DNA from 3 places in the Pseudoalteromonas rubra genome. Region 3 is predicted to be linked to each of the others. Evidence: predicted binding sites of a transcription regulator. Region 3 holds the regulator's gene; each other region holds the start of a gene.
What was found. The regulator LexA, encoded in region 3, represses DNA repair genes until DNA is damaged. The targets are predictions, from matches to a motif close to TACTGTATNNNNATACAGTA.
Positions count from the first base shown of each region.

Region 1 (6,583 bases), 1.1 Mb from region 3:
GGTTTGCTTTGTACTGTAGGAGTTCACGTGCAATTAAAAAACCGTCTGAGTATCGTTGCTGTTCTGCTTGCTGTTATCCCTTTACTTATTACTTGTTTTGTTATCGGTGTTTTGGCCTATCAGGAAGGAAAGGCCGCCGTGTCGAAGGAAATTGAGAATAACCTGGTTTCACGTCGTAACGCGATGCAAGCTCAGGTTGAACGTTATTTTAAAACTATCTCGGATCAGGTGGTAACACTGGCGGGATCCACGATGGTGGTTGACGCCAGTCGGGCTTTTTCAGCTGCGTTTGCGAGTTATCCGCACGCCCGGGGGGCTGAATTATCTCTGAGCCGTTTTTATGAAATTCAGTTTCTTGACCAATACAGACAAAAGAACCCGGGTGACAGTCTCAGTGCGAGTAGCCTGTTTACGCGACTGAGCCCGACAGCGCGTGGGCTTCAAAGTCACTATATTGCAGCCAACCCCAACCCGCTTGGGAGCAAAGATCAACTGCTGGATGCGGGGGATAACAGTACCTATAGCGCCGTGCACCGCCGTTATCACAAAGCACTGCGCGAGTTTCAGGCACGTTTTGGCTTCTACGATATATTTATTACCAACCCTCAGGGAGATGTGGTGTATTCCGTATTTAAGGAGTTGGACTTTGCAACGTCACTGACCAATGGTCCATTTCGGGAGTCTGGTTTGGCACGTGCCTATGAGGCTGCTCGTATCCAGCATGTGCGCGAAGGACACTTTGTCGACTTTAGTCCCTATATGCCGTCTTATAATGCTGCGGCAGGGTTTATCAGTTCTGCGATTTTGGCTGATGACGGCACTTTGCTCGGTACTTTAATATTCCAACTGCCTGTGGATGAAATTAACCGTATGTTGACACTGAATGAGCAATGGCATGAGCAAGGGCTGGGCGAAAGTGGCGAGCTTTATCTGGTCAACCAAAACAAGATGTTGCTAAATAACAGTCGGTTTTTTGTGGAAGATCCGGGTGGTTTTATTGCGCAGCTTAGGTCATTTGATGTTGACAAAGACATGGTTGATAACATTGAACAGCAACATACCACGATAGGCACATTGCGAATTGACTCCCCAGGCACCCGGGCTGCGCTGTCAGGTCAAAGTGGCTTTGCTATTTTCTCTGACTACCGGGCTGTCTCTGTGGCATCGGCCTACGCACCGCTGGAAATCGACGGGCTACACTGGGCGATCGTGAGCGAAATTGATGAAAGCGAAGCGTTCGCCATGATTTCCGAGTTGAAATACTCTGTGCTTCGCTCCTCGGTGTTATTTGTGTCTGTGGCGGCAATTATAGCCAGTGTGGTGGGCTTTTTTGTTGCTAACCGGGTTACGCGGCCTGTTGTTGCCGCCAGTAAAGCGATCCGTGGCATCGCAGATAATAACGATTTCAGGTTACGTGCACCCGATGAAGGAGATGATGAAATCCGCGACTTAAGCCGTTCGGTAAATAGCTTGGTTGAGCGGCTACAACATAACTTTGCTGACTTATTGCACAGTGCTCATACGCTCAAAGAAATGTCCACAGCGTTGTCAGAGCGGGTTGCGGGGCTGATTGATGGGGTGAATAAACAATCTCAGGATTGCGAGCAATCGGCGACTGCCGGACAGCAAATGCAGCACACGGTTCAGGAGGTGGCAAGCAGTGCACTGAATACTTCGGAGCAGACTCAGCAGGTGAGTACTCTGACTTCTCAGACCAATCAGCTGGTGGAGCACTGTGCTGATGTCTCGGAACAGCTGGCCGAGGAGATGGATAAAGTCGGGGAAGTTATGAATGGGTTGTCGTCTCAGAGTGAGCAGATAGGCAGTGTACTGGACGTGATCCAGGCCATTGCAGAACAAACCAACTTATTGGCATTGAATGCGGCTATTGAGGCGGCGCGAGCCGGTGAGTCAGGCCGTGGGTTTGCGGTGGTCGCAGATGAAGTACGGGGTTTGGCTCAGCGTACTCAGCAGGCGACAGAAGAAATTGAACAGATGATCAAGGCGCTGCAAAGTGGGGTTGGTGAAGCACGGCAGTCAGTGCAACAAAGTCGTGAGCGTTCTGTCGATAATGCCCAAACATCTGAGCGGGCAAAGGGATCCCTGAGCGATGTGTCTGATGCGATTGAACAGATTGTGGCTATGAATACACAGGTGGCGACTGCGGCAGAGGAGCAGTCGGCGGTGGTTGCGCAGATCAGCCAGGCCATCAGTGCCATCAGCGAAGAAGCCAATGGTAATTTAGAACGTAGCCAGGATATTGACGACCGATCACAACATCTGGCGAAGTTGGCCGTACAATTAGACGACATTCTGGCGCGTTATCAAGTGTGATTTTTTCACATCATCCAGAGCACAGTGAGCGGGTGCCAAATACTGTACCGGCTCACCTCTTATTACGGGGAGGATCTTTGGTGATATAGGAGGTTTCACCCATAGGTCGGTATTGACTGGGTTTATCTATCTGAATGGCAGCCAGACGTTGATATAAATGGGGGATCAGCAAGTGCGTAAAGCGACCACCATCATGCACTGTGCTGTCCAGCCAGACATTGAGCTCAGCAGGGTCGGGTGGCAGGATCAGAGGACTGGCTTTATCATGATAGCGGCGCAACTTAGGGTGCGCTGGCAAGGTGATGACTGAGCAGGAGTAGTGCTTTTGCCCGCTGTCCGGGTGGTACCATACCTTATATAACCCGCCTAAACATAACGCTCCGTCTGCGGCGATAAAATCGTAATAATGTTGTGGTTTACCTTGTGCAAACTGGGTTTCGCCAAAGCCTTTTACCACGATAATACAGCGGCTGTAGTGAAACGGCTGATAGGCAGCACTGCCTTTGACATGCAGTTTGTCATAGCGGCTATTGAATGAGGTATATTTGGATGGCTTAAAGCCTCGCCCGGGCTGTGGTTCCAGTAACAGCCACCAGGTTGCGTTGCTGAGCTGTCGCTGGCCATTCTCTTCATGAACAATACTGATGCTGTCAGTCGCTTTTTTAAAACGACCAAAGTGCATTGTCTCTTTAGGGTTTGCAATACCTAACCCTGCTAATACCTCGATCACAAAAGGATCATCGGTGATATTTAATCGTCCACACATACTATGCTCCTGTTGTCTTAATTACTTTAGCTGACTTTGATTGTAACTGCTTGATCTGAATTAAGTGTTTTATGCTTTTCGGATGCCTGAACACGCCTGCTTAGTACGCGTTACTTACTGCATGCTTGCACTTTGCTCAACAGTAATTATACTGTATAAATATACAGTTTGGGGTGTGCTATGAGTAATTTAATCGAACTATTAGAGCGTCAGGATCTGGTATGGCAGGGGGCAGGGCTTGTAAAGCGTCAACAGCAAAGTTGGGCTGTCACTGCGACGGGGTTTGCTGAATTAGACAAACATCTGCAGGGCGGATTTCCTAAAGTGGGTGTGGTTGATTTACATACAGAGCTGGGGATTGGTGAACTCAGGTTGTTATTACCCAGCCTGGTACAACAAGATGGCCTGACTGCGGTCATTGCGCCTCCAGCGCGACTGAATGCTGATGCATTACAACGTACCGGAATGGACACCAGTAAACTCCTGGAGATCACGCCTGGATCTCCACAGGAAGCATTGTGGGCCGCTGAACAATGCTTAAAAAGCGGTGCCTGTAACAGTGTGTTGCTATGGCATGGCGAATTACAGGTACATCAGGTAAAACGTTTACAACTGGCAGCTAACACGGGTGAAGCGTGCCTGTATTTGCTGCGTCATGAACACCATTGCCAGGGGACGTTGCCGGTGTCTTTAAGTCTGGGCCTTAGCCCACATGCAAGTGGCCTGAATATCACCATCAAAAAGCGTCGAGGTGGCTGGGCTCAGTCCCGGTTTGCATTGGATATGTCATCGCACTGGCCTGAATTGACTGAGCACTTCCATACTCAGCGCAAAGAAATACCAGATGCAGTGCAGCAGTATCGTACTGGCGGATAGTAACCATGACTTTGTGGTTGTATTTACATTTTCCTGCTATCCAGCTCGATAAGCTGAAAATCGCAGCGCAGGCGCAAAAACCGGATGCTCAACAGTCCGTTGAGGTATTCGCTGCATCATCCCGGCCTTGTATTGTTGTGGGAGGGCGAGATAACACAGTGATGCAGCTGGATCAGGCTGCTATGCAGCTGGGGGTTTCAGCCGGTATGGGGCTGGCTGGCGCGGCAGCACGCAGCCGCGATCTGCTTGTGCACCCCTATGATGAAGTGGATGAAAGCAGGACTATGCGTGAAATTGCCCAGTGGCTGTATCTGATCACTGCTGATATTGCCTTATTTGCACCTCAGGGGCTTTTGTTGAAAGTCAGTGGCATGCTGGCTATGTATCGCGATTTATCTCACTACCTGGCTACGCTGCGTGCACACCTGGATACTCAGTCATTCAGTTACCGGTATGCGTGCGGTTACTCCCCGGAAGCTGCCCGGCTGTTGGCACAGCATCATGGTGCATTAGTGAGTCAGGACTCTGCTGTGCTTGAAAGCGCTTTGCATGACCTGCCTTTGACGGCTTTATCACTGCCCTCAAAGCAGCTTGAACGGTTACGGCGGGTGGGATTTAAAACTGTGGCCGATTTATTTGCCTTACCTTTAGTCGAGCTGGGTAAACGCTTTGATTGCGAGTTGGTGCAGTATGTGTCCAGGTTACGGGGCAAAGTGCCTCATCCAGTGACTTTTTATCAGCCAGAGCCTGAATTTGAGCGTCATTTGTCTCTGTTATATGACATAGAAAACCTCGATTGGTTAAACAAACCGTTACTTAAGCTTTTGGTACAACAGGAGCAGTTCTTACGTTTGCGCAATCGTCATGCCAGACAATTAACACTGACCCTGTATCAACGTGATGCTGAACCGCAGGTACTGGAAATCGGTCGCGCAGAAGGCACAGATCGCGCTGATCTCTGGCTAACCTTATGTGATCTCAAGTTGAGTAATGTGACACTCCATGGTCCGGTACAGGCGATAGGGTTAAAAGTGACCGAGATGAGCCAGCCTGATGAACTGATGCCTGACTTATTTACCGAGCGGCGCGGCACCATGACACCTGCCGGGTTGGTTGCGTTATTACAAGCTAAATTAGGAGAGCAGGCAGTACAGGGGCTGACTGTGTGCGATGACCTGCGTCCTGAACTGGCAAGCGGATATTGTACCCCACTGAGTACGCCGGGCACGCCTTTGTTGGAGAAGTCTGGCAGGCTTCCTGCTACTGATTATCTTCGGCCCGCCTTTTTATTACCGATCACGCAGCCTTTGCAACATAAGGTGACTGTCCATCTCGGGCCTGAGCGGATCTGTACCGGCTGGTGGGATGCACATGGAGTCGAGCGTGATTATTTTGTTGCTCAGGATGAGCAGGGGCGTTGGTTGTGGGTATTCAGAGATCGCCAGCAACGGTGGTTTTGCCACGGAGTTTTCAGCTGATGGCCGCGCATAAACCTACCATGTTCACACTGCCTGCTGCGCGTTCAGAGAATGAACAGCAAGCTCTTCAGCGTGCAGGGGAGCCACCAGGAGGCACTAAGCAACCTGGCTACGCAGAGCTGTTTTGTCAAACTAACTTCTCTTTTTTACAAGGGGCATCCCGGCCGGAAGAGCTGGTGAGACAGGCCGATTTCCTTGCCTATACTGCGCTGGCTATCACTGACGAATGTTCGCTGGCTGGGGTGGTGAGAGCCTATACACTGATTAAAAACCAGCAATTGGATTTACAACTGATAGTAGGCAGTCTGATGCGTTTTGAAACGCTGGAGGTGGTGTTGTTATGCCCGGATAAAGCGGCATATAGTGAACTGTGCCGGGTGATCACCAATGCCCGGCGACGCGCTGAGAAAGGCCATTATCGGTTAGCGGAATGGGATTTATTGTCGTTACGTCATTGTTTGCTTATCTGGTTGCCAGCAGGCAATGAGCAGGATGAGCAGTGGGGTGCCTGGCTGGCACGTCATCATGAAGGCCGCAGCTGGTTAGGTATACAGCGACATTTAGTCAATCAGGAACAGCGTTTTATTCACCATTGTGAAACGCTGGCAGCACGGTATCAATTGCCTGTCACGGCGTGTGGCGGAGTAGTAATGCACCACAGTGAGCGGCTTAGGTTGCAGCATACGTTGACGGCGATTCGGCTGAATCAGCCGATTGAGCAAGTTAAAGGCGCATTGCTGGCGAATGCTGAGCGGGCACTGCGTAGCCGGGAAAAACTGAGTAAGTTGTTTAAGACCCCCTGGCTGGCTGAGTCGTTGCGTATTGCAAAGCGGTGTACCTTTGATTTGGGAGCGCTGCGTTATCAGTATCCAGCGGAGCTGGTTCCTGAAGGCAAAACGGCTATGCAGCATTTACGTGAGTTGGTAGAGGTCGGGCAGCAACGGCGCTTTGAGCAAGGCATCCCTGATGAAATTGCTCAGACCATAGACAAAGAGCTTGCACTGATTGAGGAGCTAGACTACCCCTATTTTTTCCTTACCATTCATGATCTGGTGTGCTTTGCGCGTAGCAAAGGGATTTTGTATCAGGGACGAGGCTCGGCGGCCAACTCTGTGGTGTGCTATTGTCT
Region 1 is NZ_CP013611.1:4,180,458-4,187,040, forward strand. It holds gene AT705_RS18025 (methyl-accepting chemotaxis protein) at 28-2,334, shown strand; gene AT705_RS18030 (SOS response-associated peptidase family protein) at 2,387-3,100, opposite strand; gene imuA (translesion DNA synthesis-associated protein ImuA) at 3,281-3,976, shown strand; gene AT705_RS18040 (Y-family DNA polymerase) at 3,982-5,454, shown strand; gene AT705_RS18045 (error-prone DNA polymerase) at 5,454-6,583, shown strand, end outside.
Region 1: a site for LexA is predicted at 3,250-3,269, ahead of imuA (translesion DNA synthesis-associated protein ImuA). Genes of this name have one in related genera too.

Region 2 (6,583 bases), 2.0 Mb from region 3:
TCCATGTGCATTAAAGGCTTTATCTAGTTCAGAGCGCCCGGTAAAACCAAACACGTAAGTGATCAAAGGAAACTTTGCTACATCCTGAACTGTGATGTTACTGCCTTTCTTTGCCAATGGGTGATCTTTCGTCACCACAATACTGCGATTCCAGTGGTAACAAGGCAGCATGATCAGGTCGCCATACAGATGAAGCGCCTCCGTTGCGATGGCGAAGTCTGCATCACCTCGCGCAGCCGCATCAGAGATTTGTTGCGGCGTACCCTGGTGCATATGTAATGACACGGCCGGATATTTTTGCATAAACCCCTGGATCACATTTGGTAACGCATAACGCGCCTGTGTATGTGTGGTCGCGATATTGAGCTTACCCTGATCGGGTAAAGTATGTTCGTTGGCAACGGCTTTAATGCCTTCTACCTTAGACAATATCTCTCGGGCAATATTGATTATTTCATTGCCAGCACTGGTAACATGGGTGAGATGTTTGCCACTGCGGCCAAAGATCTGTACACCAAGCTCGTCCTCCAGCATACGCACTTGCTTGGAAATTCCCGGCTGGGAGGTATACAAGCTTTCAGCGGTTGCTGACACATTGAGATTGTGATTCAGAACTTCAACTATGTATTTCAGTTGTTGTAATTTCATAACTAAGCATTTGTTTTAATTGTTATCTGGTGTACGACTAGGCCAATTATCGTTAGATACAGGCAAATAATGACTCAGCCTAGCATAATTATAGTATATCCGATAGGACAATACTTTCCCCAGTGTATTAGAGCCAGCTTCCAAGCATTAAGCTATACTAAAAAATGATGGAATTTGGTGGATTTTCAAGTCTCTTGTTATTAACACTGTTCAATCCCCAATTATTTGATGTAATATAAAAAAACTGTCAGCTGTATGATTTACGAAGAGATCCGGGTATGTTTATTACCGTAATAATTTTGTTGATTGTAGCACTCATTGTCATTGCAGTTTGGGTCAGTGCTATTCAACAACACAAAGAAAAACAAGAAGCGGAACGCCGTAAAGAGCTGGCAAAACAAAAGCGGATCATTGAAGAAGCCGAAGATGTCATCCTCAACAGCAGCAACATTCCTATGTCCGGTGCCATGATCAAAGTCATTCAGCGCCGTGTGCACGATGCTCTGGTATCTATGGTCGAGCTTTCACCCACCTCTCGAGAATTAAAAAGTCGCATGCATGAATCTCAGGAGCGTTTAAACAACGAACCTCAAAATGCAAACGAATCTGATAAAGTCACATTGCCCGACAACGATAAGCAGCTCATCGCACTGGTTCAGGGCATTAAAAAATTGCGCCACCTGCTACGTTCAGAACACAGCAAAGGCAAAGTAGACACACAAGTGTTTGTTCAGGAAGACCGAAAAATGGAGCGGTTGCAATTAAGAATAAACGTTGAAAGCCAAATCAAGCGAGGGATGTCAGCTAGGAGCGCTAACATGGTAGGGTCAGCACGACAATACTTCGAAAAAGCCTACGCGATTATCTGCGGTGTCACCCACGTCGATGAGTACACCAAAGAGAAGAAAACTCTGCTCGAAGGGTACCTGAGTGAGATAAGCACTGAGCTTAAAGCCTCCAATGCTTCTTCGGTGAAAAAGAAAGCAGAGAAAGAAAAGGACGATCTCGATGTCCTTTTCGCTCCCAAGAAAAAGTGGTGATCAGCCTCAGCTGATCGCAAACTTGACAATAAACAGCACAGTCAATACCCAGACACTGATAGAGATCTCCTCGCGTTTATTACACGCCAGCTTCACCGCAGTATAAGAAATAAAGCCAAGCGCTATGCCATGCGCAATTGAGAACGTTAGTGGTGTCATAAGTAACACAACGCTGACCGGAATGGCATCACTCATATCATCCCAGTTCACCAGCTTCAGGTTTTGCAGCATCAATACAGCGACATACAGAATTGCTCCGGCAGTGGCATACGCAGGCACCATTTGCGCCAGAGGCGCGAAGAACATCATAAGCAGGAAACACAAACCAACTACCACTGCAGTTAAGCCAGTGCGACCACCCACAGACACACCTGACACAGATTCAATGTACGAAGTGGTGGTAGAGGTACCAAGAAAAGATCCCGCAATCGTTGCTGAGCTGTCAGCAGAAAGCGCTCTGCCAAGGCGCGGCATCCGTCCCTCTTTATCTGCAATGCCAGCTTTTTGTGTCACCGCAACCAAAGTACCACTGGTATCAAACAAATCAACGAATAAAAATGCGAACACCACGCTCAGCATCGAAATTTCCAACGCACTGGCAATATCAAGTTGCGCCAGAGTTGGGGTAATACTTGGTGGCATAGAAACAATACCGGCATACTCGACTAAGCCAAGGCCCCAGGCAAGCACAGTAACCAACAAAATACTCAGCAGCACGCCACTTTTCATATCACGATACATTAAGGCAGCAATAACAAAAAAGCTCAGAATGGCAAGTAAAGGGCCTGGGCTGGTGATGTCACCCAATTGCACAAAGGTTGCGGGACTGGCCACAATGATCTGCGCATTTTTAAGCGCTATCAGTGCAAGAAAAGCACCTATACCTGTAGCAATAGCTTGCTTGAGTACCAGCGGGATTGCCTGGATCACCCACTCTCTGACCTTAAATATACTGAGTAATAAAAATAAACAGCCAGACAAAAAAACCGCGCCCAGCGCACTTTGCCAGGAATGACCCATACCCAACACGACGCCATAAGTAAAAAAGGCATTTAAGCCCATGCCTGGCGCCAGAGCCAGCGGATAATTGGCCCACAAGCCCATGATAAAACAACCTATGGCAGCGGCTAAACAGGTGGCAACAAACGCAGCACCATGATCGATACCCGCTTCAGCCAACATGGCAGGGTTCACAAAAACAATGTAAACCATAGTGACAAATGTCGTCAGACCGGCAATAAACTCGGTTTTGACTGTGCTCTGCTGTGCACGGAGCGAAAATAATTTTTCCAGCATGTCTTTGTATTTTATATAGAAACGAAAGCCGGATTTTATCACAAATCTCTGGTGTAATCGGACAAAATAGTTAAAAATCAGCTACACTCTGATCTAAGTCGTATTAAGTGAAATCAGTATGAAAAAGAACCAATTAGCAGTTGCAAACGGCAGTGATTTGGAGCAACAGCTGCTCAATGTGCTGGAATTTGTTACCGCAACACCGGACTCTGAAAACCGCTGGCCCAACGAGAGTGATAGCAAAGCAGTCTATAAAAAAGGCCTTTATTATCTGAAAAATAAACAATATCCGCTCGCCGCGAAATGGCTCCGGCTGGCTGCGATGTCAGGTGACAATAAAGCCCAGTTTTATCTCGGCATGCTATTTGTGAAAGGTCAAGGTGTACCAAAAAGCGTTTTTCATGGTATTGCCTGGCTATCGCTCGCCCAGAGCCAGGGTAATCAGGCAGCAGCCGGCACACTTGAGCAAGTGCGTACTCATCTGACAGCTAAGCGATTCATTGATGCCCAGTGCTATGCAGCAACCCTGTATGAGCAAATCCATCAAATGATGCACTTTAGCTCGGATGCGAACCCAAAATAAAAGTAAATGTAATCAAAGCACTATTAAAAAAGCACAAAAAACACGCGATATTTTACTTGCCAAATAGCACTGTATGAAATACTGTATAAACACTGTATAGAAAATCAGTGGTCTGCTCATGTTACATACCCAAGTGCAAAATATATCAGTATCTCAGGCTAATACAGCCAATAAACGCTATCAATTAGTATATGCGGAAGATGACATAGTAAGCAGTTTAGAACTGCTTAAAATCCTGTATCGATGCAATTCACTTCATAGATGGACCCTGCTTATTGCACCAGACAACATTCCAGGCAAAGCTCTGCTAGATAACAGCTCAATTGATAGCAGCAAGTTACTGGTGCTCCGTCAAAGACATTTGATAAACTTAGAGTATGTTATTAACAGCGCTTTATGCAAAGGTAACTTTGCAGCGGTGATCACCTGGACAGACATTGTGTCGGAACAACAGCTGTCTCAGTTTAAACTTGTTGACAGTGATACTGAGATATTTTGCTTTACCCGCACTTCTGAACAAGAAGTATCTGTCGTTGCGCATTAAGTTCAAATGAGAAAATATGTGTTATTGCGGTTCTGAGAGAGAAGCACAAGCGTGCTGTCTGCCTTTCATAGCAGGCCAAAAGCTACCTGACAGTGCGGAGCAATTAATGCGCTCCAGATACAGTGCTTATTGCCTCAAAGACACAGGGTACATACATCGTACTTATGCACAATCTAAACGTGCAGAAAATTGTGAGGCCAGTATCAGTGCATTTGCCGAGCATGCAACCTTTGTTGGCTTGGAAGTCATTCAATGCAGTGAGTCTCCAGAACATCAGTTTGTGGAATTTAAAGCAACATACCTAGATGGCAGTACGTGTATCACGATGCACGAGCGGTCTCGTTTTTTAAGAGAAGACGGCCAATGGCGTTATCTTGATGGAGAACTGTTTGCCTGCCCTGAGAAAAAAATTAGCAGGAATGATCCTTGTCCCTGCCAAAGTGGGAAGAAGTTCAAAAAGTGTCATGGCTAGCTTGGCAGGCTAGATAATCTGGATTATTGAATATGCAGTAATCCAGTGTTAGATAGACGACCTTCTCGTGTTCGTCGCTCCCAATATTTTGTGCTCTGCAACCAAATTAAGGCCGCACAGCGACTTCATAGCCTGAGAAGCGGCCTGACAGAATCCAAAAGAAAGACTCGACCAAACGACAACACCATTCTAAAAGGCTCATGACGTTTGCACGCATCAGCTGGCTCACCTAACATTAATTCATCGCTTAGTTTTTTCAAACTCACTATGGTGTTTGTTAAACCGCGACCTGCAACATAGATTGCATTTCACCACCGGCTATCTGATCATAGAACCCCGCGGCATCTATATCGGGATTATCAACAAGCATTTGCGGATTTCTGGTATTTTCGAGCTTCTGTCTCACCGCAGGCTCCAAATTATCAACGATATGCAGCGGAATGTGCTTTTTGTCGTTACGTACCGCAAAAGGCTCTGGCTGCAAACATTCTTTGAGGCGAAGACTGGTCAGATCGCCCCCCTGGGCCAAAAACCCATTGCTCTGACCAATCAGCATATCGAACTGCTCAGGCGCAAGCGGCTTTTGAGGACCAAGCTGCAACGCCTTTTTAAGCGCCTCTTCTGATTTATCCGCTTCCTGTGGAGACGTATGAGGCAGGTCAAACTGGCTAAAATCCAATGCGTCCTGAGACAATAAAGATAGCAGCAAGCCAAAGTCGCCGCGTCTTGCTTCATGAACACTGTGATTGAGTGCACTGCCCAGCTGAGCCTCTTTGCACAAAATGCCATCTATCTGCATGTAAAATCGCCACAATTTATCAAATATGAAAATTTATCGGCATTTTTTCAATTTTCTTTAGGACATTTCTTTACTTCACTAAAAACTTTGATATTATCAGCGCCCATGTTGAGGAGGGGTTCCCGAGCGGCCAAAGGGATCAGACTGTAAATCTGACGGCACTGCCTTCGCTGGTTCGAATCCAGCCCCCTCCACCACATCACAATTTGTATTCTCTTAGGAGGGGTTCCCGAGCGGCCAAAGGGATCAGACTGTAAATCTGACGGCACTGCCTTCGCTGGTTCGAATCCAGCCCCCTCCACCATCTTACAATTTGTTTTTCTCTTAGGAGGGGTTCCCGAGCGGCCAAAGGGATCAGACTGTAAATCTGACGGCACTGCCTTCGCTGGTTCGAATCCAGCCCCCTCCACCACTTTCCTAACGCAGTATTGCAACCCTTATTTATCCAGGCAAGCATACATCTCCAGACAACCACATCAGACTGAATTGCGGACCAGTGTTTTTTATTGAAGTGACGGCATGAAAGCAAGCGTCAGGCTGCCTATCTCAAAACCAACACCCCATCAGTGTCACTTTGTAGATCCAGCCTCGCGCTATGGCTTTTCAATCTGTAACCCAACTCCATATTGCCTCAGGTATGCCTGCGCTTCCTGATATCTGGGATAATGACGTGCCACTATCTGCCAAAAGACCTGGTTATGTGCCATCACATGACAGTGTGCCAGCTCATGCACAACAACATAATCTACAACCCACTTAGGCGCACCAACCAACAGGCTGTTAAGCGCCAACGTGCCATTTGAAGACAAACTTCCCCAGCGGCGTTTATATTCCCTTATTTTCAATTCCTGATACTGACTGTTCATCAGGACCGAATACTCAGCCAGTACCGGCGTTACATAGCTGAGCAGTATCTGGTTTAAGAGCTTAAATAAGGCTTTGCGCGCCCCCTCTGTTCCTGGTTGTGCCTGGGTTTTTAGACCAATACATTTGGCGTCATGATCAATATAAGAACGACACTGCGACAGCACCAGCTGGTATCGTTCACCAAATATCTGAATTTCATACCGACGAAAAGGTGACTGGATCTGTTGCTGCTGGGCAGACACTGCGCGCTTTTTATCCTCTACCCAGCTCGACTTGCTTTTCAGCCAGGCCTCCAGCCATTGTCGATCAATACCCTGCGGTGCAAACACCTTAA
Region 2 is NZ_CP013611.1:1,105,529-1,112,111, forward strand. It holds gene cysB (HTH-type transcriptional regulator CysB) at 1-648, opposite strand, end outside; gene AT705_RS04925 (hypothetical protein) at 927-1,688, shown strand; gene AT705_RS04930 (NCS2 family permease) at 1,695-2,984, opposite strand; gene AT705_RS04935 (tetratricopeptide repeat protein) at 3,103-3,567, shown strand; gene AT705_RS04940 (SulA-like leucine-rich domain-containing protein) at 3,686-4,111, shown strand; gene AT705_RS04945 (YchJ family protein) at 4,218-4,583, shown strand; gene AT705_RS04950 (VC2046/SO_2500 family protein) at 4,861-5,382, opposite strand; tRNA gene AT705_RS04955 (tRNA-Tyr) at 5,495-5,579, shown strand; tRNA gene AT705_RS04960 (tRNA-Tyr) at 5,602-5,686, shown strand; tRNA gene AT705_RS04965 (tRNA-Tyr) at 5,710-5,794, shown strand; gene AT705_RS04970 (M48 family metallopeptidase) at 5,976-6,583, opposite strand, start outside.
Region 2: a site for LexA is predicted at 3,658-3,677, ahead of AT705_RS04940 (SulA-like leucine-rich domain-containing protein). Genes of this name have one in related genera too.

Region 3 (6,583 bases):
AAGGCGAAAAGAACCCCTGTGAGGGGAGTGAAATAGAACCTGAAACCGTGTACGTACAAGCAGTAGGAGCCCCTCGAGGGTGACTGCGTACCTTTTGTATAATGGGTCAGCGACTTATATTCTGTAGCAAGGTTAACCATTTAGGGGAGCCGTAGCGAAAGCGAGTCTTAACTGGGCGCTTAAGTTGCAGGGTATAGACCCGAAACCCGGTGATCTAGCCATGGGCAGGTTGAAGGTCAGGTAACACTGACTGGAGGACCGAACCCACTAACGTTGAAAAGTTAGGGGATGACCTGTGGCTAGGAGTGAAAGGCTAATCAAACCGGGAGATAGCTGGTTCTCCCCGAAATCTATTTAGGTAGAGCCTCGGACGAATACTTACGGGGGTAGAGCACTGTTAAGGCTAGGGGGTCATCCCGACTTACCAACCCTTTGCAAACTCCGAATACCGTAAAGTACTATCCGGGAGACACACGGTGGGTGCTAACGTCCATCGTGGAGAGGGAAACAACCCAGACCGTCAGCTAAGGTCCCAAAGTGTATGTTAAGTGGGAAACGATGTGGGAAGGCTAAAACAGCTAGGAGGTTGGCTTAGAAGCAGCCATCCTTTAAAGAAAGCGTAATAGCTCACTAGTCGAGTCGGCCTGCGCGGAAGATGTAACGGGGCTAAACATACCACCGAAGCTACGGCTGCGAACTTAGTTCGCGGGGTAGGGGAGCGTTCTGTAAGTGGCTGAAGGTGTGCCGGGAGGCATGCTGGACATATCAGAAGTGCGAATGCTGACATGAGTAACGATAATGCGGGTGAAAAACCCGCACGCCGGAAGACCAAGGGTTCCTATCCCATGTTAATCAGGGTAGGGTGAGTCGACCCCTAAGGCGAGGCTGAAGAGCGTAGTCGATGGGAAACGGGTTAATATTCCCGTACTTGGTATAAATGCGATGGGGGGACGGAGCAGGCTAGGCAAGCATGGCGTTGGTTGTCCATGTGAAAGGCTGTAGGCTGGTGACTTAGGAAAATCCGGGTTGCTAAGGCTGAGAGTCGAGACGAGCCACTACGGTGGTGAAGTTGTTGATGCCCTACTTCCAGGAAAAGCCTCTAAGCTTCAGTTTATATCGAATCGTACCCTAAACCGACACAGGTGGTCAGGTAGAGAATACTAAGGCGCTTGAGAGAACTCGGGTGAAGGAACTAGGCAAAATTGTACCGTAACTTCGGGAGAAGGTACGCTCTTACTTGTGAAGACTTCGCGTCGTAAGCAGGCGAGAGCCGCAGTGACCAGGTGGCTGGGACTGTTTATTAAAAACACAGCACTGTGCAAAATCGTAAGATGACGTATACGGTGTGACACCTGCCCGGTGCCGGAAGGTTAATTGATGGGGTTAGCTTAGGCGAAGCTCTTGATCGAAGCCCCGGTAAACGGCGGCCGTAACTATAACGGTCCTAAGGTAGCGAAATTCCTTGTCGGGTAAGTTCCGACCTGCACGAATGGTGTAACCATGGCCACGCTGTCTCCACCCGAGACTCAGTGAAATTGAAATCGCAGTGAAGATGCTGTGTACCCGCGGCTAGACGGAAAGACCCCGTGAACCTTTACTACAGCTTGGCACTGAACATTGACCCTACATGTGTAGGATAGGTGGGAGGCTTTGAAACGCAGTCGCTAGATTGCGTGGAGCCGTCCTTGAAATACCACCCTTGTAGTGTTGATGTTCTAACTTAGGTCCCTAATCGGGATTGAGGACAGTGCCTGGTGGGTAGTTTGACTGGGGCGGTCTCCTCCCAAAGAGTAACGGAGGAGCACGAAGGTTGGCTAAGTACGGTCGGACATCGTACGGTTAGTGTAATGGTAGAAGCCAGCTTAACTGCGAGACAGACACGTCGAGCAGGTACGAAAGTAGGTCATAGTGATCCGGTGGTTCTGAATGGAAGGGCCATCGCTCAACGGATAAAAGGTACTCCGGGGATAACAGGCTGATACCGCCCAAGAGTTCATATCGACGGCGGTGTTTGGCACCTCGATGTCGGCTCATCACATCCTGGGGCTGAAGTCGGTCCCAAGGGTATGGCTGTTCGCCATTTAAAGTGGTACGCGAGCTGGGTTTAGAACGTCGTGAGACAGTTCGGTCCCTATCTGCCGTGGGCGTTTGAGAATTGAGAGGGGCTGCTCCTAGTACGAGAGGACCGGAGTGGACGAACCGCTGGTGTTCGGGTTGTCATGCCAATGGCATTTCCCGGTAGCTACGTTCGGAATCGATAACCGCTGAAAGCATCTAAGCGGGAAGCGAGCCTCGAGATGAGTTCTCACTTTAACTATAAGTTAACTGAAGGGCCGTTGAAGACTACAACGTTGATAGGCGAGATGTGGAAGTGGTGTGAGCCATTGAGCTAACTCGTACTAATTACCCGTGAGGCTTAACCATACAACGCCAAAGTGGTTTTGTTTGTTAGAAGTTAAGAAATAAAGTAGACGATAAGAATTTAATACGCTTTTCCAGATTTTAGTGAGATGTTGATAAACATCTTGCACACAGAATTTCCTGGTGAACATAGCATTTTGGAACCACCTGACCCCATGCCGAACTCAGTAGTGAAACGAAATAGCGCCGATGATAGTGTGGGGTTTCCCATGTGAAAGTAGGACATCGCCAGGGCCTAATAAAAGAAAGCCCGATTCGAAAGAGTCGGGCTTTTTTGCGTTTGAAATTTTAAAAAGCGTCGATGAAGCTGTAGATAGAGTAGCGTTGTCTATTCATCCATGAAGTTGGTATCTAGCAACCTTTGGACACACTTCCTTGTGGAGGGCTCCCGGCGCGTAACGCGTGTTATCGGCGTCCATACCTCGCGTTCATTGCGCTGCGAAGCGGTGCTTCGGTCACAATTCACCCATGTGAAAGCAGGACATTGCCAAGCTCCTAATAAAAGGTCGATGAAAGACATTCATCCATGAATTTCATCGACATTCGTACTTCCATGTACGTCAAACCCGTTGCAGCAATGCAGCTGGTTTTTTGCTATGTGCGATTTAAAAACGTGCCGAGGAAGCCGTAGATAGAATAGCATCGCCTATTCATCCATGAAGTTGGGTTGGATGTTGGAATAGGCCTGCGTTCTCTAAAAAGGCTTATTTCACCTTGCGCAAAGTAAATGCACTCGCGTTGCTCGCTGTCATTGTACTTTACACTTAATTCATCCATGAATTTCATCGACATTCGTACTTCCTTGTACATCAAAGCCCGATTCGAAAGAGTCGGGCATTTTTGCATTTGAAATTTAAAAAAGCGTCGATGAAGCTAGTATCTAGCAGTCTTTGGTGACACTTCCTTGTGGAGGGCTCCTTTTTGCGTTGTGAACAGGTCTGCGTTCTCTAAAATAGCTCATTTCACCTTGCGCAAAGTAAATGCACTCGCGTTGCTCGCTGTCATTGTACTTTACACTTAATTCATCCATGAATCTCATCGACATCCGTATTTCCATGTACGTCAAACCCGTTGCAGCAATACAGCGGTTTTTTTGCTATATGCGATTTAAAAAAGTTGTATAACTTTGCGATCACAAAGCCGAACCCCCGTCATCCCGCACTTGATGTAGGCACTGCTGACAGGCGATACGGAGAGCATGAATGGCAAGTCATCAGTGCAGCAGAGTAAGGAGGAAGTAGGTCCGGAAGCCCCCAATCTCGATACTCTATCGAATGCGTTCAGTGAAACAGAGAAAAACGAGTGTAGCGTTGATTGGTAAGTACCGTTTCACATAGAAGTCGGTTACTTTATACATGATGCTGCAGAGGTGGTGTATTATTAGGCTAGGTAATTGAATACGAGTTTAAGGTTCGCGCAGAATAACCGTTGCGAAAAAATGATAACTGTATATACTCACAGTAAATGCACTGTATGGAAAACCAGTTATATGCGACCACTCACCAAACGACAAGAACAAGTTTTTGAACTCATAAAAGTCTTTATCAAAGATACGGGCATGCCTCCGACTCGGGCTGAGATTGCTGAGTCGCTTGGGTTTCGTAGTGCGAATGCTGCAGAAGAGCATTTAAAAGCGTTAGCGAAGAAAGGTGTTATAGAAATGGTACCAGGTGCAAGCAGGGGAATTCGGCTAGTAGAAAATGAACCTGAACAACTTGGTTTGCCCTTAGTTGGTCGAGTTGCTGCCGGAGAACCTATTCTTGCTCAGGAGCATATTGAGAGTCACTGTTCTGTCGATCCTACAATGTTTCACCCTGCGGCCGATTATTTGTTGCGCGTCAACGGTATGAGTATGAAAAATATTGGCATCATGGATGGGGATCTACTTGCAGTGCACCGTACCCAGGTTGTAAATAATGGCCAGGTTGTCGTCGCACGCGTAGAAGAAGACGTCACGGTTAAGCGCTTTGAAAAGTTAGGAAAGAAAGTCTATCTACATGCAGAAAACGAGGATTTTTCGCCCATTGAAGTTGATTTAGAGCAGCAAAGCTTTTCGGTAGAAGGCCTGGCAGTCGGTGTTATCCGAGGTGATGTTTAAATAATTTCCGTGTGCAGCCTGGTTTTTCTTGACTGGGCTGTTTTTACTTCTTGTATACACTTTCAAGCAACCATATCAATGGTGCTTGTGTATAAGTAACCCCTAACAAACAGCTATTTTTCAACTGTTTCCCAACCTTAAAAACAAAATCTACAAGAGACAAAAACTTGCTAAACGGTCAAATTTTGACTAATTGTTAAATGGTCGTGCAGTACTCATGGGATAACCCAAGTGAAATGACAGTCATCCGATAATAAGAACCATTGCTTCTCACGCTCGAAGCAATTGAGGGAGACGTCTAATGAAAATAGCCAAACTCATCACAATTGCGATGTGTTTATTCGTCAGTGTGGCCACGCTCGCAAGCGACTACAATATGCGTACAGGCGTAACTGACATCAGTAATCAGGTATATCAGTTACACATGACCATCTTCTGGATCTGTTGTGTAATTGGGCTGATTGTCTTTTCAGTTATGTTTTGGGCATTAATCCATCATCGGCGCTCTAAAGGTGCGGAGCCTGCGCAGTTTCATGAAAGTACAAAAGTTGAAATCCTCTGGACCGCTATTCCATTTCTAATTTTGGTTGCGATGGCTGTGCCTGCGACAAAAACACTGATTGCGATGGAAGACACTGATAAGGCAGATCTGACTATCAAAGTAACCGGGTCACAATGGAAGTGGCATTACGAATACTTAGGTCATGACGTCGATTTTTACTCTCTGATGTCCACACCAAGAGCTCAGATAGATAATATGGAAAGTAAGACTGAAAACTATCTGTTGGAGGTCGATAAGCCACTGGTGATCCCGACGGGTAAGAAAGTGCGGTTTTTACTGACTTCTGATGATGTGATCCATTCTTGGTGGGTACCTGATTTTGCGGTAAAAAAAGATGCTAATCCGGGGTTCATTAATGAAGCATGGACGAATGTCAATGAGCCCGGCACCTATCGAGGCCAATGTGCAGAGCTATGCGGCAAAGACCATGGTTTTATGCCTGTTGTCGTAGAAGCCAAGCCCGAGGCGGAATTTCAGGCATGGCTTACCAACGAGAAAGCACAAAGAACACTTGCCGCGCAGCAAGAGGCTGCGCTTTTGGAGCAAACACTTAGCAAAGATGAGTTAATGGCGACTGGAGAGCGTGTTTACATGGCTTACTGCGCAGCATGTCATCAACCCACAGGGCTCGGCCTGCAAGGGGTGTTTCCTGCCTTAAAGGGAAGCGCTATGGTCACCGGCGACCTCCAAGCACATATTGAAATTATTATGGACGGACGCCCTGGCACTGCGATGCAGGCTTTTGCAAAGCAGTTGTCATTAAAAGAAGTCGCTGGAGTTATCACTTACAAAAGAAATAGTTGGGGTAATGATACCGGAGAAGTTATTCAACCTAGCCAAATACAAGCTTACCTTGACGGCAAACAGGAGGAAGCCAAATGACTTCGAGTACACAGCAGGCTGCTCATGAACAAGAGCATGAACATCATGGTCCGGCAACTGGTATCAAGCGTTGGCTTTTTACGACAAATCACAAAGACATAGGATCTTTGTATTTGCTCTTTTCTTTATTGATGTTCCTGATTGGCGGCGGTATGGCCATGGTTATTCGGGCAGAATTATTTCAGCCGGGCCTTCAGCTCGTCGACCCACACTTTTTCAATCAAATGACTACAGTGCATGGGTTGATTATGGTATTTGGTGCTGTGATGCCTGCCTTTACTGGCCTGGCGAACTGGATGGTTCCCATGATGATTGGTGCCCCTGATATGGCATTACCGCGGATGAATAACTGGAGTTTTTGGATTCTGCCGTTTGCCTTTCTCATATTACTTGCTTCATTATTTATGGAAGGTGGCGGCCCTGCGTTTGGCTGGACTTTCTATGCACCACTTTCCACCACTTACAGTAACGACAATACAGCACTGTTTGTTTTCGCTGTGCATATCATGGGAGTAAGCTCCATTATGGGCGCTATCAATGTGATCGTGACGATAGTGAACATGCGTGCGCCAGGTATGACATGGATGAAGCTCCCTCTGTTTGTGTGGACTTGGCTAATT
Region 3 is NZ_CP013611.1:3,108,334-3,114,916, forward strand. It holds rRNA gene AT705_RS13515 (23S ribosomal RNA) at 1-2,424, shown strand, start outside; rRNA gene rrf (5S ribosomal RNA) at 2,541-2,655, shown strand; gene AT705_RS25970 (hypothetical protein) at 3,620-3,742, shown strand; gene lexA (transcriptional repressor LexA) at 3,911-4,519, shown strand; gene coxB (cytochrome c oxidase subunit II) at 4,851-5,963, shown strand; gene ctaD (cytochrome c oxidase subunit I) at 5,960-6,583, shown strand, end outside.